DNA from 4 places in the Clostridium zhoujianii genome. Region 2 is predicted to be linked to each of the others. Evidence: riboswitches for the same ligand, from Rfam matches in the RefSeq annotation. Region 2 holds a riboswitch; each other region holds the start of a gene.
What was found. A riboswitch is a leader RNA that binds a small molecule or an ion and turns the genes downstream of it on or off. The one in region 2 is predicted to bind S-adenosylmethionine.
Positions count from the first base shown of each region.

Region 1: linked by a shared signal. The riboswitch ahead of metE (5-methyltetrahydropteroyltriglutamate--homocysteine S-methyltransferase) and the one ahead of ACSYT2_RS17350 (amidohydrolase) in region 2 are both predicted to bind S-adenosylmethionine.
Region 3: linked by a shared signal. The riboswitch ahead of ACSYT2_RS16550 (MetQ/NlpA family ABC transporter substrate-binding protein) and the one ahead of ACSYT2_RS17350 (amidohydrolase) in region 2 are both predicted to bind S-adenosylmethionine.
Region 4: linked by a shared signal. The riboswitch ahead of ACSYT2_RS15510 (Na+/H+ antiporter NhaC family protein) and the one ahead of ACSYT2_RS17350 (amidohydrolase) in region 2 are both predicted to bind S-adenosylmethionine.

Region 1 is NZ_JBPUTF010000001.1:169,791-175,860, reverse strand. Features, by position in the region: gene metE (5-methyltetrahydropteroyltriglutamate--homocysteine S-methyltransferase) at 31-2,331, opposite strand; cobalamin riboswitch at 2,362-2,543, opposite strand; SAM riboswitch class I at 2,603-2,720, opposite strand; gene ACSYT2_RS00875 (aminopeptidase) at 2,836-4,221, opposite strand; gene hprK (HPr(Ser) kinase/phosphatase) at 4,508-5,419, opposite strand; gene ACSYT2_RS00865 (DUF896 domain-containing protein) at 5,433-5,624, opposite strand.
Region 2 is NZ_JBPUTF010000005.1:107,046-113,115, forward strand. Features, by position in the region: gene ACSYT2_RS17330 (MetQ/NlpA family ABC transporter substrate-binding protein) at 1-314, opposite strand, end outside; gene ACSYT2_RS17335 (MetQ/NlpA family ABC transporter substrate-binding protein) at 342-1,178, opposite strand; gene ACSYT2_RS17340 (methionine ABC transporter permease) at 1,198-1,851, opposite strand; gene ACSYT2_RS17345 (methionine ABC transporter ATP-binding protein) at 1,845-2,870, opposite strand; gene ACSYT2_RS17350 (amidohydrolase) at 2,889-4,067, opposite strand; SAM riboswitch class I at 4,222-4,330, opposite strand; gene rlmD (23S rRNA (uracil(1939)-C(5))-methyltransferase RlmD) at 4,565-5,935, opposite strand; gene ACSYT2_RS17360 (DUF1540 domain-containing protein) at 6,004-6,070, opposite strand, start outside.
Region 3 is NZ_JBPUTF010000004.1:131,135-137,204, forward strand. Features, by position in the region: gene nifV (homocitrate synthase) at 386-1,555, shown strand; gene ACSYT2_RS16545 (aconitate hydratase) at 1,597-3,519, shown strand; SAM riboswitch class I at 3,536-3,654, shown strand; SAM riboswitch class I at 3,873-3,989, shown strand; gene ACSYT2_RS16550 (MetQ/NlpA family ABC transporter substrate-binding protein) at 4,097-4,936, shown strand; gene ACSYT2_RS16555 (FAD-binding oxidoreductase) at 4,972-6,070, shown strand, end outside.
Region 4 is NZ_JBPUTF010000003.1:147,656-153,725, reverse strand. Features, by position in the region: gene ACSYT2_RS15520 (anti-sigma factor domain-containing protein) at 1-458, opposite strand, end outside; gene ispF (2-C-methyl-D-erythritol 2,4-cyclodiphosphate synthase) at 857-1,327, shown strand; gene ACSYT2_RS15510 (Na+/H+ antiporter NhaC family protein) at 1,499-2,800, opposite strand; SAM riboswitch class I at 2,872-2,979, opposite strand; tRNA gene ACSYT2_RS15505 (tRNA-Lys) at 3,103-3,178, opposite strand; gene ACSYT2_RS15500 (hypothetical protein) at 3,240-3,914, opposite strand; gene ACSYT2_RS15495 (HNH endonuclease signature motif containing protein) at 4,116-4,520, shown strand; tRNA gene ACSYT2_RS15490 (tRNA-Gly) at 4,627-4,700, opposite strand; tRNA gene ACSYT2_RS15485 (tRNA-Gly) at 4,707-4,781, opposite strand; tRNA gene ACSYT2_RS15480 (tRNA-Leu) at 4,786-4,869, opposite strand; gene ACSYT2_RS15475 (methyl-accepting chemotaxis protein) at 4,995-6,070, opposite strand, start outside.

The sequences.
Region 1 (6,070 bases), on a different contig from region 2:
TATCCTTTTGTCAATCACTATACTTATTTCCTAGTGCTTATACCCTAACTCTTCTCTAATTCTTTTTGTTACATTAACCATATTTCTTAAACTTTCTTGTGTTTCTTCTATTCCTCTTGTCTTAAGACCGCAATCTGGATTAATCCATACTTTGTTAATATCTAACTTGTTAATAATTATTTTTATAAGTTCCTCTATTTCCCCTTCTTTAGGTATCCTTGGTGAATGTATATCATATACTCCAGGTCCTATTTCAAGTTTGAAATCACTCTCTCTTAAAAAGTCTAATAATAAGAATGTTGATCTAGCTGCTTCTATAGAAATAACATCTACATCCATATATTCTATGGCTTTTACTATGTCACTAAATTCGCTATAGCACATATGTGTATGAATTGATGTAGAAGCTTTTACTCTAGAATTAGTTAGCCTAAAAGCTGGTATAGCCCAATCTAAATAATCTTTATTCCAATCATTCATTCTTATTGGTAGCTTTTCTCTTAATGCAGCCTCATCTATTTGTATTATCTTTATTCCGCTTTCTTCCAGGGCTAATACTTCATCACCTATTGCCACACCAATCTGGTATGCTATATTCTTCAAATCTAAATCTTCCCTTGGGAACGACCAATTTAAGATAGTAATTGGTCCTGTTAGCATCCCCTTAACTGGTTTATCAGTTAACCCTTGTGCATAATTACTCCACTTTACTGTCAGATCCCTACTTCTTTGTATATCTCCAAATATTATTGGTGGCTTTACACCTCTTGTTCCATATGATTGAACCCATCCATTGGAGGTAAATATAAATCCATCTAATAGCCTTCCAAAGTATTCAACCATATCTGTTCTTTCATATTCACCATGTACTAAGACGTCAATATTTATCTCCTCTTGGAATTCTACTATTTCCTTAATTTTTTCTTTTATTTTATCTTCATACTCTATTTCTGTAATTTCCCCACCTCTAAAGGCCTTTCTTGCTTTCTTTACATCTTCAGTTTGAGGGAAAGAGCCTATAGTAGTAGTTGGAAGAATCGGTAATTTAAGCTCTTTTTTTTGTCTTTCTCTTCTTTCCTCAAAGGATTCATTCCTCCTAAAATCTTCTTCTTTTAGTAAAGTAATTCTCTCCCTAATCTTTTCATTAAAGCATAAATGATTAAATTTTTTTCTTTGAATTATATTTCGATTATTTATAAATTTTATATTTTCTTTATAGTTTTTATCATTAATCAACTCTCTTAACTCATTAAGTTCCTCTAGTTTTTCCTCTGCAAAAGCTAATGTTTCTTTATACTCTTCTTCTAATAAGTTTTCTTTTTTAATAGTATAAGGTACATGAAGTAAAGAGCATGATGTTCCTAAGATTAATTTTTCTTCTGGTATATATCCTCTAAGTTCTTCTATTAAGGATATACTTTGTTCATAATTATTTCTCCATATATTTTTCCCATTTACTACACCAGCAATTAATAGTTTATCCTTTGGAAAACCATGATTCTTAATTAATTCAATGTTCTTGAATCCTTCTACAAAATCTAAAGCAATTCCATCAAACTTATGATTTAATAAATCTGTATAAATATCTCTCACATCTCCAAAGTAAGTTTGTAAGATTAATTTATAATTTCGCTCTTTTTCTAAAAGATTTGTGTATATATCATTAAATAATTTAATATCATCCTCTGTTAAATCTGTAACTAATATTGGTTCATCTATTTGTAAATATTCCAAACCTATCTCATTAAACTTAAACAGTATATTTTTATAGACTTCTACTAGCTTCTCTTTCCAGTCAGATATATTCTTATCACCTTTTATATTAACTAATTTTATAAATGTAAATGGTCCAATTATTGTTGGTTTACTTTTAATACCTAACTTATTAGCTTCTTTGAATAATTCAAAGGGTTTATCATCATTTATCTTTAACTCTGCATCTTCTTCTAGTTCTGGGACAATGTAATGATAATTTGTATTAAACCACTTCTTCATAGGCAATGCTTTAACATCCCTATTATTCTTTTGATATCCCCTAGCCATAGCAAAATATGTTTCAAGCTTAGTTTCTTTTAATCTCTTATACCTTTTAGGTATTACATTTAAAAGAAAAGCTGTATCTAGGAAATTATCATAAAAGGAAAAATCATTTGATGGTATGATATCTATTCCATTTTCTTTTTGAGTAATCCAATACTCTTCTCTTAATCTTTTTGCAATTTCTCGAAGTTCCCTTTCAGAAATACTTTCCTTAAAGTACTTCTCCACTGCAAATTTCAGTTCTCTTTGTACCCCTATTCTAGGATATCCAATAATAGTTGTTTTTGTCATTTTGACCCCTCCTTAATCTTCATCCCAAAGATTTATTTTTTATATAAGGCAGGTTTCCTGGCTTATCTTCATTCTACTTATCTTCCTTCCCATTATGATAACAGTGGATAATAGACTTTCGTCAGATATACAGTAGTGGGTGCTGCTCAAGATTTTAACTTGATTCCCTTTTACCTTTCTTTTATGAAAGCACCTTATATTATTTGATAAAAAAATAGTGCACTAGAGAATAAATCTCTAGTGCACGAATAAACATACTCTATGAATTACCCTCTCATCTACTAGCCTTTTACAGCTACAGGAATTAGCACCGTATATCCTTGTATATGAACAAAAATATTGGTTGCTGGGTTTCATAGGGCCAGTCCCTCCACCACTCTTGATAAGAACTTTTATTTTTTTATCTGAATAAACAATAACATCTCTGTATTTTTATGTCAATAGTTTCTAGGAATATTTTACAACAAAGAAAAGCAGACCACTTTATTTAGTCTGCTTTTTATACTATGCTTCTAAAAGGAATGCATAATATCCTCTCATAGTTTCATAAATATCAACCTTACTAGCTATTTCCCATGGAGCATGCATATTATGAAGAGCTACACCACAGTCAATTACTTCCATATTGTATTGTGCAAGGATATAAGCGATTGTTCCACCGCCTCCTTGATCTACCTTCCCAAGTTCAGCTGTTTGGAATGTAACATCATGCTTTTCCATAATTCTTCTAAGTTCTGCCATATATTCTGCATTAGCATCATTACAGCCAGACTTACCTCTAGCACCAGTGTACTTATTAAATACCATCCCCTTACCAAAGTAAGCTGAATTTTTCTTTTCCATAACTGATGGATAGTTTGGATCAAAAGCAGCACTTACATCTGATGATAACATCTTTGAATTCTTAAGGGCTCTTCTTAATTTTATTTCTGAGTAATCTCCTACTCTGTCCATAACTTCTGCAACAGTATTCTCAAAGAACTTAGATTCCATTCCAGTAGCTCCAACACTACCTATTTCTTCTTTATCAACTAACAGACATACACAGGTCTTATCTATCTTTTCTATATCTAATAAAGCCATAAGTGATGTATATGAACAAACTCTATCATCATGTCCATATGCCATAACCATACTTCTATCTATTCCGTAATCTCTAGCCTTTCCTGCTGGAACAATTTCTAACTCTGCTGATATGAAATCATCCTCTTCAAAATCATACTTTTCTTTTAATAGTCTAAGTATGTTAGCTTTAACTCTATTCTTTTCTTCACCTTTAAGAGGCATACTTCCTACAAGTACATTAAGATCTTCACCTTCTACAACCTTATTACCTTTTTTCTCTTGTTGTGTTTGTGCTAAGTGAACTAAAAGATCTGATACTCCAACTACAGGATCATTATCATCTTCCCCAATTACTACATCAATCTTAGTTCCATCCTTCTTAACTACTACACCATGAATAGCAAGTGGAAGTGTAACCCATTGATATTTTTTAATTCCACCATAGTAATGAGTATCTAATAAAGCTAAATCAGTGTCTTCATAAAGTGGATTTTGCTTTAAATCTAATCTAGGTGAATCTATATGTGCTCCTAATATCTTAAGCCCTTCTTCTAATGGCTTTTCTCCAATATGGAATAGTGCAATAGCTTTATCCATATTGTTAGCATAAACCTTATCTCCAGCATTAAGACTTTCACCATTTTTAATAACTTCCTCTAAATCTCTATATCCTTTAGCCTCAGCTATTCTAATTGTTTCCTTTACACATTCCCTCTCAGTTTTACAATCAGACATAAATTTCTTATATCCATCATTAAAAGCAAAAATCTTCTTTATTCCTTCTTCATCATACTTATCCCACGCATTAAAATCTTCTTTGTTCATAAATATAGCCTCCTTAGTGTATATAAATAGTTTATCCTATGCTAATCCCTTCTAATACATTCTTTCACAATAAATCAGTATTAGAAGGGATTAGTTATGGTTAAATCTAATTTTATCCTATTACTTTATCCCCTGGCACCCATTGCTAATACTCCCATCTTCTACAAGTGAGAGCTAATCACTGCCACCCGCCTGGACTGGCGCCCCTTGAGGGTATTGGTTTTTCTATGCTTCCGATGAAGTAATCATCCTTTTAAGAAAACTCCACCTGAAGCTAATAATCACTTTATCTATCGCTTACTGCACTTATTCTTCCTTCTATAATATCTACAGCTGATACATTAGACATTAATGAATGTCTATAATTAACTGCTGCTGCTTCAATTATAACAGCTATATTACGACCAGGTCTTACTGGAACCGTTAATTTTCTAACATCAACTCCTAATATATTCATATATTCATAGTTAATTCCTAACCTATCATAATCATTATCATCCTTCCAATGCTCAAAATGCATTACAAGTGTTACATTTTTTTGCTGTTCAACTGAACTTAGTCCATATAATGCTGAAACATCAATTATGCCTATTCCTCTTACTTCTAACATACCTATTGTTATATTAGGAGAAGAACCTATAAGCTCTCCATCTATTTCCTTTATATCTACAGCATCATCTGTCACTAGCCTATGACCTCTCTTAATAAGCTCTAGAGCTGTTTCACTCTTACCTATACCACTTTCACCAGTTATAAGTATACCAATACCGTAAACGTCTACTAAGACCCCATGCAAACGTGTTTCTGGTGCTAGCTTGTCTGATAGATACATTGTAATTTTACTTATAAGCTTAGTTGTTACTAGCTTACTTCTTAAAACCCAAACCTTTTTCTTCCTAGCAGCATTCATTAACTCCTCATGAGGTTCCAAATCTCTTGCAATAATTATGCAATTCATATCAAATGTAAAATACTTGTTTAACCTCTTTTTTCTAAGCTCACTTTGCATATCATCTAAAAAGCTCCATTCTGCTTTACCAATCACCTGAAGACGATCAGGTGTAAAATAATTATAAAAACCTGCTAGCTGTAATCCAGGTCTATTAATATCATTAACAGATATACTTACACCTTGGTTTCCTTCCATAAGGACTTCAAGATCAAAATCCTTTATTAGTTTATCAACTGTTACTGACAAATCCCATCACCCTTTATTTCTTATTTTTTAACTCAATACCCTCTAACTGACCTCTGAAATTACGCTTAACATTATCTATATATCTTCTTCTTAACTTTTGTTGAAGTTCTTTCTCTTTATCTGATAAGCCCTCTTCTTGGCTTTTTTTATAAAGCATATTTATATGTTCTACTACTTCTTCTATTTTCATTGCATCTACATCCATTGTAATATCTCCTTTGTTTATCTATAGTCTATTTTACTACTTTATTAGTCATTATATATCTTTAATTTATTTTACATATATTTTGGTATATTATCAACCTTTACATCCCTATAGATATTATTTTGTTTTTTAACTTATATATACTAGAGAATAAATTATTCGTCTTTTTTCCTTAGTTTATGTATATTTACCCTGTGAAATTTCGTTATTCACCTTTCTAATCACACAGTAATTTATCATTTTTACCAAATATTGTCACTTTTTGTGTTATGAAATATTTTTACATTTTATTATGAGATGTTATAATAGTCTTGTGAGAAAATTTACTTATTTTGTAAAATGAGGTGATGAAATTGAACATGAAAGATTTGTCAAAACAAATACGTAGAAGAAAAAGACTTATTAATTTTTTACTCCTTTTCCTTCCTCCTACTAATAAGTTTATG
Region 2 (6,070 bases):
TTTTTTTCTTTGTTATAGGCATTTGCATAAGCTGTATGTTGTGCCACATTAAAATCAATTTGCCCCTCTGTTAAAGCCACCTCTGATAGTAATAAATCTGAAAAGGTTACTGCCTTAACCTCGTATCCTTTACTTTCTAGTATAGGCTTTACCCCAGCATCAAATAAATCATTATATGGCCCCGGAGATACCCCAATAGTTATAACCTTTTTATCATTAGAACCTTCCTCTGCTTTCCCACAACTAACTAACCCAAATGCTAGTGTACTTGCACAAAGCACTGTAATAACCTTAATGAATAATTTTCTCCCCATTTTATACTTGCCCCCTATTTAATATATTTACTTTAAATCTTCTGGTATTTGCCAATAATTGTTTTTATTATTTTCCTCTAAATACTTTTTAAACTCATCTGATTTATATGCTTCAACTATATCTTTAGCCCATTGTGTATCTTTATTTTTCTTATCAACTACAACAGTTATTTCTAAATCGCTAATTACATCCTCAGCCAATAATGACTTTGATGGATCAATTCTAGCTTCATATACTATACTTCCAGGTAAAACACCAAAATCAATATCATCCATTGCACGTGGGATTTGAGTTGAATCCATAAGCCTTATATCAATATTATGAGGATTATCTATCACATCATTAATTGTAGCCTTTACAGGATCTATTCCCTCCTTTAGCTTTATCCAACCAGCCTTTTTTAGCACATTAAATGCTCTTCCTGCATTTGAAGGATCTTTAGGTATTGCTACTATTGCTCCATTCTTTAACTCATCTATAGAGTTATACTTATTTGAAAATATCCCAGCTGGCACTGTTGGAATATGAACTATTGGTACTAGTTCTGATTTTTTCTCACTATTAAAAGAATTTAAATAAGCTGTATGCTGAGCTAGATTAAAGTCAATTTGCCCTTCCGTTAAAGCAATATTTGACTGTATGAATTCTGAAAAACTAACATCTTCAATTTCATATCCCTTTTTCTCTAATATAGGTCTTATTCCATCGTTAAACAGATCATTATATGGACCTACTGATACACCTATTGTAATTTTCTTTTTATCTTGTTTATCTTCATCTGATTTTCCACATCCAACCAAAGCAAATACTAATATGCTCATAAAAATCGGTATAATGACTTTTTTAGATAATATCTTTTTCATTTAGTCTCCTCTCCTTTTGCTAATGTCTTCTTACCTTTCTAGCTAATATATTTCCTAACCATTGAATTCCTTGAACAAAAATCACTAAAATAACTACTGTTACAACTATTACTGGAGTATCAAATCTTTGGTATCCATAAGAAATAGCTAAATCTCCTATTCCTCCCCCTCCTATTGTTCCCGCCATGGCAGTAGCTCCTATTAGCCCAATAGCTGCAGTTGTAATAGTTAATATTAATGACCCTAAGGCTTCTGGAAGAAGGAAATATCTTATTATTTCTAGTGGTGTTGCCCCCATAGCTTCTGCGGCTTCAATAATTCCTTCATCTACCTCAAGAAGTGAATTTTCAACTAATCTAGCGATATATGGGCTAATATAAACTATTAATGGTACTATTGCTGCACTTGTCCCAATAGATGTACCAACTACAAGCCTTGTAAATGGTACTATTGCAACTAATAATATGATAAATGGTACTGATCTAACTATATTTATTACATTACTCAATATAGTAAAAATAAATCTATTTTTAATTATTCCATCCTTCCTTGTTATAACTAAAGCTACACCAAGTGGAATACCTATTATTGATCCTATTATTAATGAGAAACTAAGCATTTGAAGGGTTTCAACAATTGCTTTTACTATTTGTTCATTAGTTATAGTTACCATATCAATACCTCCTCCACTACTACATTTCTATCCTTTAAATATTTGTAAGCTAACTCTATTGCAAATTCTTCCCCTCTTAATTGCACTATTAAATTCCCCAATACTGTTCCTTGTATTTCTGTAACTGTTGCAAATAAAATATTAGTTTCAACATCAAATCTTTTTGCTATAGCAGATATTAATGCTTCCTTAGTATTAGTTCCAACGAAACCAAGCTTTAACACTTTATTATTCCCTTCTTCACTGCTAAGTGAGTTAATGATACTTTTAGGAATACTATCTTTTATAACCGTTCTAACAAAACTCTTTGTTGTCTCTTCTTTAGGTCTTCCAAATACCTCCAACACACTACCTTCCTCAATTATTTCTCCCTTCTCTATAACAGCAACCTTATTACATATATCTTTAATTACGTTCATCTCATGGGTAATTATCAAAATTGTAATATTGTATTCCTTGTTTATTTTCTTAAGAAGTTCTAGAATAGATTCAGTAGTCTGAGGGTCAAGTGCAGATGTTGCCTCATCACATAATAGTATTAAGGGATTAGTAGCTAAAGCTCTAGCTATACCTACCCTCTGCTTTTGCCCTCCTGATAATTCATCTGGATAACTTTTAGCCTTACTCTCTAGTCCTACAAATTCTAATAACTCATTAACTCTTTTTTCTATTTCACTTTTAGGGGTATTATTTAGTTTAAGCGGAATAGCAATATTATCAAAAACAGTTTTTGAATTAAGCAAATTAAAATGTTGAAAGATCATACCTATTTGCTTTCTAAGGTTCCTTAATTCTTTAGTTGATAGTTTATTTAAATCTTTATCTGCTACAATTACACTTCCAGAGCTTGGCTCCTCTAATGAATTAACCAACCGGATTAAAGTGCTTTTTCCCGCTCCACTAAATCCTATTACTCCAAATATATCACCCTTATCAATCTTAAGATTTACATTCTTTAAGGCTTCTACACTTATATCTTTTCTCTTAAACACCTTCCCCACATTTTGTAGTTCAATCATGCTATTTCCCTCCTTCCTTTAGCTTTCTCTTTTATCTTTATCTAATTCTAATAAAGCTCTTTCAGCTAATTTTGCGAAATACTCTGAAGTACCTTTTAGTGCACTTTTATCAACTTGGAATTTAGGATGATGATGAGAATATGATTTACCAGTTCCAACATAAATAAATGTTCCTGGTATCTCTTCTTGATAATAAGCAAAATCTTCTCCACCTAATCCTGTTTGGCGCTTTTGAACTTCATATCCTATTTCACTAGCAACCTCCATTGAAATCTTAGTCCATTCTTCAGTATTATTTGTAGCAGGAGGTCCTGCATGCCACTTTACTTCTATCTCTGCTCCAAAAGATTGTGCTATGCCATGGATAACATCTTTGATTCTTTTTTCTATCAACTTACGTGTTTCAGGATTTAGAGTACGAACTGTTCCTTCTAAATAAGCTGACTTTGGTATTACATTCCATGTCTTCCCACTCTCTATATGAGTAATACTTATAAGTGCTTGATCAAATGCACTTATATTTCTACTTATAATAGTTTGAAGTGATGTTATTATATTAGCTGCTACTACTATTGGATCTATTCCTCTTTCTGGCTCTGCTGCATGAGCTCCAACACCTAATACAGTTATTTCGAATCTATCAACTGCTGCAGTTAATGGTCCAATGTTTGTCCCTATTGTTCCTACTTGTAAATCACTTGAAGTGTGTAATCCAAATATAGCTTGAACATCTGATAGTACTCCAGTATTTATTACTTGTTCTGCTCCATGAGCTGTTTCCTCTGCCGGTTGAAATAAAATTTTCACAGTTCCTGCCAACTCCGATTCTCTTAATTTTAATAAATATGCTGCTCCTAAAATTGATGTAGCATGAAAATCATGTCCACAAGCATGCATCTTTCCATTCACTACAGATTTATAGGATAAACTTGTTTCTTCCGATATTGGTAATGCATCTATATCCGATCTAATTGCAACTATAGGCCCATTCTCTCTGCCCTTTACCTCTGCTACCAAACCAGTTCTTAATGGTAAATCTAATACCTTTATTCCAGCTTTTACTAAAGCCTCTTTTAGAATTCTTGTTGTTTCAAATTCTTCATTTGATAATTCAGGATTTTGATGCAACTTGCAAAATATACTGCTAAGCTCCTCACCTAATTTATCTTTTACTATTTGTAATCTTTCAGTTGTCATATCTATTACACCCTTTCATAATTACTTCTTATATAATATTCCTCTGCTTTTCATAATGTTAAATACTTTAAATATATCCTACCAAGTAAAATGAGGCTATTTTTCTTATAAGAAAAATAGCCTCCTAGGGTAATAAATACCGTACGTGCCTGTTTTCTTATCTCTCAAACTCTACTTTGCAGGAATTAACACCATACATTTAAATGAAAAATGCTGGTTGTTGGGTTTCATTGGGCCAGTCCCTCCACCACTCTTGATAAGTTTTTATTTAATTTATAATTCATATATGTTTACTAGGAATTGTATGGTTTAATTATAACATCCTTATTTTTCTTGTCAATACAGTTTTGTATATTTTTTCTAAATATATCTTATTAATTTTATGCACAAAAAAGAACTCCCTAATAAGGAGTTCTTTTTACTATAGATATTACTTTAGATTATTTGTCAAATAATCCTCCGCAATTTTCATATTTTTTCATACTGCTCTCTAGAGCTTACTTTAATCTTGACATTAATACTACTGATTCTATGTGTGATGTTTGAGGGAACATGTCAACAGGTTGCACCTCAACAGTTCTATATCCTTTTTCCTCTAATATCTTTAAATCTCTAGCCAATGTACTTGGATCACAAGAAACATATACAACTTTCTTTGGCTTAGTTCTTCCTATAGCCTCTAATAATTTTATATCGCATCCCTTTCTTGGTGGATCTACAACAATTACATCTGCTTCTATTCCTTCTTCAATAAGATTTGGTATAATCTCTTCTGATTTTCCTACAAAGAACTCTGCATTATCTACATTATTTAACTTGGCATTTTCTTTTGCATTATTTATAGCAGCTTCTATTATTTCCACTCCATAGACCTTCTTAGCTTTTTGTGATAAAAATAATGTTATAGTGCCTGTTCCACAATATGCATCAAACACAGTTTCTTCACCTGTTAAATCAGCATATTCTAATGCCTTGTTATAAAGTACTTCTGTTTGCACAGGATTTACTTGGAAGAATGATAATGGGGATATGCTAAATTTAAATTGGCCTATGTAATCTTGTATTGTATCTGAACCATATAAAGTAATACATTCTTCACCTAATATAACATTTGTATTCTTTGGATTAACATTTAAAACTATGCTTTTAATTGCCTCTATATTTTCAACTATTAAATCCTTAAATTCATTTAAATTTGGAATATCCTTAGTAGTTACTACAAGTACTACCATTACTTCACCAGTCTTAAATCCCCTACGAATCATTATGTGTCTTAATAATCCTTTTGAATTAAACTCTCCATCTAAAGTTGCTGGTTCAATGTTGTTTTTCTTTATCCACCCTTTAGTAAGTCTAGCTACTTTATCTGCTATCTCATCTTGAATTAAACAACTCTCTAAGTCTATTATATTATGACTTCGTGGTGCATAGAAACCTATTACTACTTCACCATTTACTTTTCCAATAGGTAGCTGAACTTTATTTCTATATCTATATGGATGTTCTTCCATTCCTAATGGGGCTTTTACTAACCCTTCTGATAATCCACCTATCTTTGAAATACAATCCTTCACTCTTTCAAATTTAAAGTTTAATTGTTTTTTATAACTCATATGTTGGATAGAGCAACCACCACATCTTTTGTAATGATGACACTTAGGCACTACTCTTTCCACTGCCCTTTCTAATACTTCTTCAAGCTTTCCATAAGCATAGCTTTTCTTAACCTTTATTATTTTAACTTTAACCCTTTCACCAGTTAATGCACCTTCTATAAATATAGGATAGCTATCAATCTTAGCTATTCCTTCACCTTCATAACCTTGAGCTATTATATCTAAAATATATTCTTTATTCTTTTCTACCAACTTTTAAATCCCCTTTACATTCCTAACTTCAATAAATTATATCATATAACAATAGCCTTAGTCCTCCATTATTCTACAAATGTTTCACATCTTGTATCTACTGATTCTGTTGGATTATCACCTATAATCATAATA
Region 3 (6,070 bases), on a different contig from region 2:
AATATAAGGTGTATCAAAATAACCATTTATTTTGATACACCTTTTTTATATTAAAATCACATATAAATCAATAAAAGTAAATATATAGAAAGATTATTATGCAATATTTATTAAAAATCTTGCAATTATAAGTAGAATATAGTTAAAAATCAAAAAATAACGAACTATATTGAATGAGTTAACTTGAATTCTTGCAAAAAAACTATATTTGGAAGTCTTATCTATTGTTATTTAATATTTAATGTGATAAAATTAGGTGGTAAAATAATAAAAAATGTTAAAATATATCCATTAGTTACTTAGTTGGGGAACTGTGAGTAAGTATGTTGTATGGGTATATCGAGCAATAAGAAATAAATATTAAGAAAGCAAAGGGGGATTATTCATGGCAATTAAAAATCTTAAAGATGGAAAGAAAATATATATTGTAGATACAACACTTAGGGATGGAGAACAAACAGCTGGAGTTGTTTTTGCAAATGAAGAAAAGATTGCTATAGCAACAATGCTAAGTGAACTAGGAGTAGATCAACTTGAGGTTGGGATACCAACTATGGGTGGGGATGAAAAGCAAGCTATAAAGGATATAGTTAAGAGAAATTTAAAGAGTAGCATAATGGCATGGAATAGAGCTGTTATATCAGATATACAAGAATCTATTGATTGCGGTGTAGATGCAGTAGCTATTTCAATATCAGTGTCTGATATACACATAAAGAATAAATTAAGAACATCAAGAGAATGGGTTCTTGAAAATATGGTTAAAGCAGTTGAATTTGCAAAGAAGAATGGAGTATATGTATCAGTAAATGGAGAAGATGCTTCAAGAGCAGATAGAGACTTCTTAGTTCAATTTATGAAGGTAGCTAAGGAAGCTGGTGCAGATAGATTTAGATATTGTGATACAGTTGGTGTTATGGGTCCATTCAAAATTGAAGAGGATATTAAATACTTACATGATAATACAGATCTTGATATAGAAATGCATACTCATGATGATTTTGGAATGGCTACAGCTAATGCAATTGCTGGAATCAGAGGTGGAGCTAATCATGTTGGGGTAACAGTAAATGGATTAGGTGAAAGAGCAGGAAATGCAGCATTAGAAGAGGTTGCAATGGCTCTTAAGTTTGTATATGGACTAGATGTGGACATGGATACTACAATGTTTAGGGAAATATCTAAATATGTATCAAGAGCATCAGGTAGAGAGCTTCCTATTTGGAAAGCTATAGTTGGAACTAATATGTTCGCTCATGAATCAGGAATACATGCTGATGGAGCTATTAAGAATCCTAAGAACTATGAAGCTTTTGATCCAAGTGTTGTTGGGTTAGAAAGACAAATTGTTATAGGGAAGCATTCAGGTAGGGCAGCAATAGTAAATAAATTCGAGGAATATAATATAGAGCTTACTAATGAAGAAGCAAATGGAATACTAGAATTGGTACGTTCTACTTCAGTAAGATTAAAGAGAACTTTATTTGATAAAGAGGTAGTTGCATTATATAAAGAGTATAAAAGATTAGAAAATGAAAACAGTACTAATCTCTAAATAAAAGCAATAAAAGCAATAAAAATACAGGGGGAAAGAAAATGGGCGATAATTTAGTTTATAAAATTTTAAAAAGTCATATTGTTGAAGGCGAATTAAAGGTTGGAGAACCAATTGCTATTAAAATTGACCAAACATTAACTCAAGATTCAACAGGAACAATGGCTTATCTTCAACTTGAAGCTATGGGCATTGATAGAGTTAAAACAAAAAGATCAGTGGCTTTCGTTGATCATAATATGCTACAACAAGGTTTTGAAAATGCTGATGACCATAAATTTATTCAAACAGTAGCATCTAAGTATGGAGTACACTTCTCAAAGCCAGGTAATGGGATATGTCATCAAGTATTTTTAGAAAGATTCGCTACACCAGGAGAAACATTAACTGGATCTGATAGCCATACTCCAACAGCAGGTGGAGTAGGTATGTTAGCAATGGGTGCTGGTGGTCTAGATGTAGCGTTAGCTATGGGTGGTGGTGCTTATAATATAAACACTCCTAAAGTAGTTAAGGTTAATTTAATTGGTAAGCTAAATAAGATGGTAGCATCTAAAGATATTATTCTTGAAGTTTTAAGAAAGCTAACAGTAAAGGGTGGAGTAGGAAAGGTCTTTGAATATGCTGGAGAAGGTGTTAAATCTCTTTCAGTTCCACAGAGAGCTACTATAACTAATATGGGAGCAGAACTTGGAGCGACTACTTCAATATTCCCAAGTGATGAAAGAACATTAGAGTATTTTAAAGCACAAGGAAGAGAAGAAGATTGGATCGAATTTAAGCCTGATGCAGATGCAGTTTATGATGAAGAAGTAGTTATTAATTTAGATGAGTTAGCACCATCAGCAGCTGGGCCTCATAGCCCAGATAATATAAAAACAGTTGAGGAATTTGGTAAGATTAAAGTTGACCAAGTTGCTATAGGTAGTTGTACTAATTCTTCATACGAAGATTTAATGAAAGTTGCTAAGATTCTTAAGGGTAATAAGGTTAATCCTAATGTAAGTTTAGTAATAGCACCAGGTTCAAGACAAGTTATGGAGATGCTTGCTAGAAATGGAGCATTAGCAGATATAATAAGCGCTGGAGCAAGAATACTTGAAAATTCATGTGGACCTTGTATTGGTATGGGTCAAGCACCTTCAACAGATGCAGTTTCACTTAGAACATTTAATAGAAACTTCTTTGGAAGAAGTGGAACATTATCTGCACAAGTATACTTAGTAAGTCCAGAGACAGCAGCAGTTTCAGCTATAACTGGAGTCTTAACAGATCCAAGAGAAATGGATGTAGATTTAACAATTGATATGCCAGAAAGATTCTTAATAGATGATTCTATGATTTTAGCACCAGCACCAACAAATGCTGAAGTTGAAGTTGTAAGAGGACCAAATATAAAGCCATTTCCAGTAAATGATGAATTAGGTGAAAAAGTTGAAGGTAAGGTATTAATTAAAGTTGAGGATAATATAACAACTGATCATATAATGCCATCTAATGCTAAGTTATTACCATTTAGATCAAATATTCCTTATCTTGCAGAATTCTGCTTTAACACAGTAGATACAGAATTCCCTAAGAGAGCTAAGGAGTACAATGGTGGATTTATAATAGCAGGAGATAACTACGGACAAGGTTCTTCAAGAGAACATGCAGCGTTAGCACCTTTATACTTAGGGGTTAAAGCAGTTGTTGCTAAATCATTTGCTAGAATTCATAAAGCTAACTTAATTAATAATGGAATAATTCCTATGGAATTTAAAAATGAAGCAGATTATAATAATATTGATTTAATAGATGATTTATTAATGGAAGATATTCAATCAGCTTTAGAAAATGGTACTGTTAAGGTTAAGAACTTAACTAAGGGCATAGAAGTTGAAGTAGCAGTAGATTTAACAGAAAAGGAAATTGAAGTAATTAGAGCTGGCGGAAGACTTAATTATGTAAAGAATAATAATTAGGTTTAAAAATAAATAAATTTTATCAAGAGTGGTGGAGGGACTGGCCCAATGAAACCCAGCAACCAACTTTGTAATTCATTTATTATAAAGTGATGGTGCTAATTCCTGTAATCTTTTCAGATTAGAAGATAAGAGAGTATTTAATAGAGTACGATTATAACTTTGTGCACTAGAGAAATATTCTCTAGTGCATTTTTATTTTATAGAAGTAGGTAAAAATAAGAGGAAAAATACTATAAAATAAAGTTATATATGGTGTATAAAATAAGAATTAATATTAAATGATAATCAATACTAAAAAGTATTGACATAACAAAAAAGTAAGATTATACTATAAATACAAATTAAATAATAACTTATCAAGAGTGGTGGAGGGACTGGCCCGATGAAACCCAGCAACCGATTTTTTAGTTCATTTACTAAAAAGGAATGGTGCTAATTCCTGTAGCCTTTAGGCTAGAAGATAAGAGGGTGAATTCATGGGCAAGTATATCATATGCGCTAGAGGTTTATTCTCTAGTGCATTTTTTATTATAAAAAAACACTTTTAGATAATAATAAATAGGGGGCATTAAAAATGAAAAAAGTAAAACAAATTGTATCAGTATTAATTTTAGGAGTAGTAGGATTTGGGCTTGTAGGTTGTGGAAAGGTAAATGATAAAAAAGTAGATGTAAAGAATATAACTATCGGGGTTTGCCCAGGACCATATGGGGATATGATTACTGAGGCAATAGCACCGCGGTTAGAAGCGAAGGGATATAAGATAACAATAAGAGAGTTTACTGATTATATTCAACCAGATAATTCTTTAAGTGAGAAAGAAATTGATGTAAATTTAATGCAGCATACAGAATATTTAAATAAATTTACAGCTGATAATAACTTAGAGTTAAGTCCAGTTATTACAGTGCCAACTTTAAGTATGGGAGTCTTTTCAAACAAATATAAATCATTAGAAGATTTACCTAATAAGGCAAAGATTGCTGTACCGGATGATGTTTCAAACTTAGCAAGAGCATTAAGATTATTAAAAGAAAATGGATTAATAGAAATTAAAGAAGGAATAGACGAAACAAAGGCAAGTTTAAAAGATATTTCTGTTAATAAGAAGGATATAGAATTTGTAGAGTTAGAGGGGGCTCAGCTACCAAGAAGTCTTGATAGTGTAGATGTTGCAACTGTACCTGGAAACTTTGCATATGCATCAGGATTTGATTATAAGGAAGCATTAGCAATTGAAAAGTTATCAGAGAACTATAAAAATATTATTGCTGTAAGAACAGCAGACTTAGATACTGAGTTAGGTAAAGATTTAAAAGATGCAGTTGAATCAAAAGAATATAAGGATATTATAGAGGGCGGAAAATATAAAGAGTTTGATAAGCCAGAATGGTATGTAAAGGCATGGAAATAGGAATTTAGAAATTAGGTAATATTGGGGGTAGGACTATGAGTAATAAAGATATTATAGAAATAATTAATGATAAAAATCGTATTGTAGTAGGAAAAGAAATAAATAAGAAATATTTGACTGATGGTCTGAAAAGAGATTTTGGTGAGGCTGATATTTTAGTATTTCCAATATCCACAAAAGAAGTTTCTGATATATTGAAATATGCAAATGATAATTTAATTCATGTAACACCAAGAGGAGCTGGCACTGGTTTAGTAGGAGCAACAGTTCCAACTGAAAGAGGGATAATATTAGATTTATCAAAAATGAATAACATATTGAATATAGATGAAGAAAACTTTACTGTAACAGTAGAGCCAGGAGTACTTCTACGGGATGTGCAATTATATGTAGAGGAAAGAGGATTGTTCTACCCTCCAGATCCAGGAGAGAAGAAGGCTACTATTGGTGGTAATATAAGCACAAATGCTGGTGGAATGAGAGCAGTTAAATATGGAGTAACTAGAGATTATGTAAGAATGTTAGAGGTAGTTTTAGCAGATGGAACAGTATTAAATCTAGGATCAGAAACAATAAAAAATAGTTCTGGTTTGGATTTAAAAGATTTATTTGTAGGTTCAGAAGGAACATTAGGGATAATAACTAAAGCAATATTAAAGATTATTCCTAAACCTAAAAATAGTGTAAGTGCAATAGTTCCATTTAAGACATTAAAAGATGGTATTAATTCTGTCATAAAGGTAATAAAAGAAAATGCAAATCCAACAGCTATAGAATTTATTGAAAGAAGAGCAATAAATAAAGCAGAGGATTACTTAAAAATCAAATTTCCATGCGATAAAGGTAATACATTTTTACTACTAACTTTTGATGGAGATGAGTTAGAGATAAACTCAAGTTATAAAAAGGTAGAAAAGGTAGTTATAGAAAATGGAGCCTTAGATTTTATATTACTAGAAGAGGAAGAGGATATTAATAGAGCATGGAGCATAAGAGGGGCATTAGTTACAGCTGTTGAGGCTGTTTCAGAGGAAGAACCTATAGATATAGTAGTTCCTATAAATAACATAGCTACTTTTGTAGAGTATACAAAAGAAATAGAAGAGAAGTATGGGATAGAGGTAGTTAGCTTTG
Region 4 (6,070 bases), on a different contig from region 2:
ACTATACCTCTATAAATATCCCCTGTATTACTCCTAGGTTGAGTAATTTCATTAGTATTATCCTTAAATTCAACCCTTAAATAATCTTGGATATATTTATAATTTGGATTAGATAAAATTAATACATAGGTAATTATATAATCTTGCCATATTTCCAAAAAGGCCCTGGAGATTTTTGTTTTTCTTGCTATAAAAGCTATAGGTAGCTCTCTTCTTTTTTGTATTCTATCAAATATATCCACATCATCTTTTATATAATAGGCTATATTCAATATTAAATTTCTATCTTTATAATTTGGAAAATGTCCAACTAAATCCTTTAATAAAATCTTGTATAAAAAAAGTTCTTTAACCATAATTGATATTTGTTTCTCTCTTAGTCTTCTAGCATTTTCACTAACATCTAATATGGCCGGTGTGCTAGAGAAAATATATCTATTCTTTTGAAATTCTCCCACCTAAATCATCCTTTCTTTATCTTAATATGACATACATCGCCATATTAACAAATAATTAATCTTAACATACATTGTATTATATCATATAAAAACCTTTACATGTTTCGTATATATCTAATGTTCTTCAAATATATTTTAATAAGAGTATTATTATTGAAAGAGAGGTCTATTATGAAAAAAAATCTTGTTTATGTAGATTTCATCTTTACCCGTAAAAGAATTAATTATATCAATTACTATTTCCTATATTTTTTCAGCTCATTTAGTAAGCAGTTTAGAAGATTATTTAATTCTAATAATAAGACTAATGAAGTAAACTCCCTAGTAAAAAAGGTTCAATAAGTATATAATCACTATAAACTATGATAAAATATTAAGAAAAAACATGAGGTGATAATATGCGTATTGGACTTGGCTATGATGTACATCGTCTTGTGGCTGATAGGGACCTTATTATTGGAGGAGTGAATATTCCTTATGAACTTGGTCTTCTTGGTCATTCTGATGCCGATGTTTTATTACATGCAATAATGGATTCATTACTAGGAGCTTCAGCCCTAGGGGATATCGGAAAACATTTTCCTGATACAGATGAGCGTTATAAGGGAATTTCTAGTATTGAACTACTAAAAGAAGTTGGAAAATTATTATATGAAAATGGATATAAAATTTCAAATATCGATTCAACAATAATTGCACAAAAACCCAAAATGGCTAATCACATCCCTACAATGAGGGAAAATATATCTAAAGCTCTAAATATAGATATTGATCAAATTAATGTTAAAGCAACTACAGAAGAAGGTCTTGGCTTTACTGGAGAAGGACATGGAATTTCCTCTCAAAGTATTTGTCTATTGTACAAATAAATTTATTACAATTTTACGTAAGTTATGCTGAAAACTATTTGTAATATATTCTATAAAAATGGTCCTTCTCTTTCTTTTCAGTTCTACCATCTCTAGGAGATGTAGCCTTTTACGAAAGATAAGGACCCTTTTTATTATTTTATGACATAGTTAAACATTAGTATAGCAATGTTATTTAACTATTTTATTTCTATCTTTATTTTTTTCCCAGTAAATAAATATAGATACTATTGCACATACTGCCATTAAATATGGGTATATTAAATATTGCATTATAGCAAAAGGTGAAATCATAGCTAATCCAGAAGCTGAAATTAATTGTGCTCCATATGGTATTAATCCTTGGAATACGCAGGCAAACATATCCATTATCCCTGCAATCCTCTTCGGTTCTAGCTCAAATTCATCAGAAATATTTTTAGCTATTGGACCTACTGTAACTATTGCAATAGTGTTGTTAGCCGTACATATATCTACTAAACTAACTAAAGTAGCAATTCCAAATTCTGCTCCTCTTCTTGTTTTGAAGCTACTTAAGCCCTTACTTAGTATAAAGTCTATTCCACCATTATTTTTAATCAATTCCACAGTACCTGCAATTATTAATGAAATAATTATAAGCTCACTCATTCCAGATATCCCTGTTGATATGCTATTAAATAAACCAACTAAATCAAATGATCCATATGATAATCCAATAATACTTGCTAAAACTACTCCTCCCATTAACACAAAAATTACATTTACTCCTGCTAAAGCTGTTATAAGCACCCCTATATATGGAAGTATCTTTACAAAACTATATTCATAATTGCCCATTTCTGGGATAATTGTGCCTCTTGTTATAAACATAAAACATAGAGCTGTTGCTATTGCTGCTGGTAGAACTATTTTAAAGTTCATTTTAAACTTGTCCCTCATCTCACAACCTTGTGTTCTTGTTGCTGCGATAGTTGTGTCTGAAATAATAGATAGATTATCCCCAAACATTGCCCCACTTACCACTGCACCTACAACTATGGCAATTGCTATACCTGTTTTTTCAGATATCCCCATTGCTATTGGTACTAAAGCAACTATAGTCCCCATGGAGGTACCTACTGATAATGCTATAAAACATGCAATAACAAATATTCCTGGCACTATAACGCTAGTAGGTAGTACTGATAATCCAAAATTAACTGTTGAATCCACAGCTCCCATTGACTTTGCTACCTCTGCAAAAGCGCCTGCTAATATGAATATTAATATCATTAATATTACATCAGCATTACCTGCCCCCTTACAGAATGTTTGTATTTTATCCTCAAATTTAACTTTTCTATTCATTATTAGTGCAACCATAGCTGCTATTAAAAATGGAACAATTACTGATATAGCATAAAAATCCTTAGCTACAATAGATGTTCCTAGGTATACTAATATGAATACTAATAAAGGCAGTAATGCCCATACCTTCCCCTTTTCTTTCATTACATAACTTCTCCTCTGTTTAGAATATAAAATAAAGCTTCTGATAGATTCAGAAGCTTATATAACAAACTAACTTATCTATCAGGACGCACCTGCAGGATTTAGCACCATAAAAATTAATGAATATTTTTGGTTGCTGGGTTTCATAGGGCCAGTCCCTCCACCACTCTTGATAAGAACTATTCTTTTTTAACATAGCATATTGTAACATCCCTAAAATACTGTGTCAACGGATATAATTAATCCACCTATACCAAATATTTCAGAGCAATAAAAAAAGGAATCTTTATAAGATTCCTTTTTGGTGCGTCATCAGGGATTCGAACCCGGGACACCCTGATTAAGAGTCAGGTGCTCTACCAACTGAGCTAATAACGCCTAATACATTTTGTATTATAGCACCGTGATTTTTATAAGTCAAGATGCTATAATACATTTTTTATATTACTTCTGTTAAATTTTTTTGAAGAACTTTTTGGAGTTTTTCTCCTAAATGTTTGTTTTTTACTGCACCTTTACAGATTATCTTCCACTCATCGATGCTCACACCTGTTTTTCTTTCAAATTCATCTGAATTACTTGTCATCATAGTTGAGTCTAGTACAAACCTTCCTAAATCTTCAGTGTTTTTAAATATCTTAATATATAGGAATTCTTTATTGTCACCCACCCAAGTTTTATTAAAGTCTCGTGCAAATTTCATTAACTCAGAAATAACCCTATCTTTAGGTATATCCCACATCCTCGTTAATCTTCTATAATAACCCAACATTAAGTTAGCCTCTTCTTTTGTTATCTTACCCTTTACTAATCCACCATGTATTATTTTATCTACAGGTTCCGATGGGATCTTTGTTACTATCCTATTCTTCCCATAAATCCATTTATAAAAGGCCTCTTGTAAAAATGAATATTGAATATATCCAAGAAGAGCTTTTACATCTGGAAAATACGCATAAATATTATCTATACCATTGTTCTTACTAAAAATAAGAGTATGAATATAAAGTGATTTATCCTTTGGTGGATTCTGCATAAACATATGTCCTCTTATTGTCTTGTTCTCGCTTATAAGATTTTCCCAATATTTAAAGGAATTATAACTTTGCCTCATCCTTATCACCCTTCTTTCTACTATATAATATATTATATAGTATATTATAACCTTTTTTCAATACTTTTCTACAATTTAACAAGGTATTGCCAAATGGTTAAGTGAATCAATATTCAGAATATTTTTCTGGCTTATTTATCAAATTGAATTAGCAAATAATTTACTATATAATAAATACATAAAAATAAAGGGGGTAACTTATTGTTCTTTTGTGAAATTTGTAATGAAAAAGCTGATATTCATCATATTGTTCATAGGTGTGAAGGTGGATTCGATATAGAACTAAATTATAAATATCTTTGCGAAAAACATCACCGTGGTAAAGACGGACCCCATCACTCTATTGAAGTAGATATAAAATATAAAATTCAACTACAAAATAAACTTTATGAAATCTTACCTAAAGATTATTATTCCTTTAAAGAACTTGGAGTAATACTAAATGTATCTTTGAACACCTTAAAAAGGATTACTCGTAATATTAAAATATTTAAAGAGGGATATAAAAAGGATGATATTGTACTAGCTATTATGGGAGGTACTCTTTATACTGAGGAAATCCTTGAAAATATACAAATTCAAAAACTCATTCAAAATATATATTAATATTATTCTATTTATTTATTATTTCTATACTACCAACTATAATTAATTCGTTTAATTATAGTTGGATATAACAAAAAAGTAGCTCTATATGAGCTACTTTTTTTATTGGAGCAGGTAGTGGGAATCGAACCCACCTTTCCAGCTTGGAAGGCTGGAGTATTACCGATATACGATACCTGCATATTATGGAGCGGAAGACGGGACTCGAACCCGCAACATCCACCTTGGCAAGGTGGCGCTCTACCATTGAGCCACTTCCGCATATTGGTGCAGATGAAGGGAGTCGAACCCCCACGCCAAAGGCGCTAGATCCTAAGTCTAGTGCGTCTGCCAATTCCGCCACATCTGCTTACCATACTCATATTATATACTGGTATTACCAAAAAAATCAATATATTTATAAAATAAAAAATAGTTCTTTAAAACCACTTTTTATTTTATATAAATTCCTTAGTTATATAGCTAATTCCACTTCTATTTAACCTTAAATATTTTAACTTGCTCCATTAAATCTGTTGATTTTCCTAATAAAAGTTTTGAACTTACTTCCACTGCATCACTAGTTTGACTAAGATTTATTGCTGATGCTGTTACCTCTTCAGTCGCTGCTGAAATCTCCTCAGATGATGATGCTATTACTTCAATAGTATTTATTATTATATCCCTACTACCAATTATATTATCAAAAGCCTCTTTTATCTCTATTATCTTAGGTGTTATTCCATTAACTGAATCTGATATTCCTTTAAATGATGTTAAGGCTATATCTACACTTTTCCTCTGAAATTTAATTTCTGATTTTATAGCCTCGCTTCCAATAACTACTCCTTTAATTCTATTCATTAACTCATTCAAAATATTATATATATTTTTAGATGACTCTTTACTCTTCTCAGCCAAAACTCTTATATCATCTGCTACTACAGCAAAGCCATTACCAGCTTCTCCTGCTCTAGCTGCTTCAATCGCTGCATTTAAAGCCAATAAATTAGTCTGTTCAGATATATTATTAATTAAATCTGTAATTTCATTAACTCTTTTAATATGTACATTTATATGATCTATATCCTTTATGAAGCTATCTAAATCACTACTAAATTTAATTATTCCCTGATCTAAAATCATCATATCTTCATTACCTTTTATTGCTTCATTATTTGCCTCTAAGGCTTTCAGATTAATTTGCTTCACATGTTCTTTTACTACATCTACCTTCTTGCTAAAATATTCAAGCTTATTTACTATGCTATTAAGTTCTGCTGATTGATCTCCAGCTCTTGTAGCTACCTCTCCTATCGCGACATATATATTTTCTGTTAAAGATGATAATTCCATAGAAATCTCATTAAGAACATCTGCATTAGCTCGTACTCCTTCAGATGTATCCTTAACTGCACAAATCATGCCCCCTATAGATACCTTAGCTCTATTAACACTATTATATATATCTGCTACTTCATCTCTACCTTCTAAATATTTCTTATCAACCTCTTCTGAAAAGTCTCCATCTGACATAATATGTACATATTCTTTAGTTCTTTTTAAAGTAT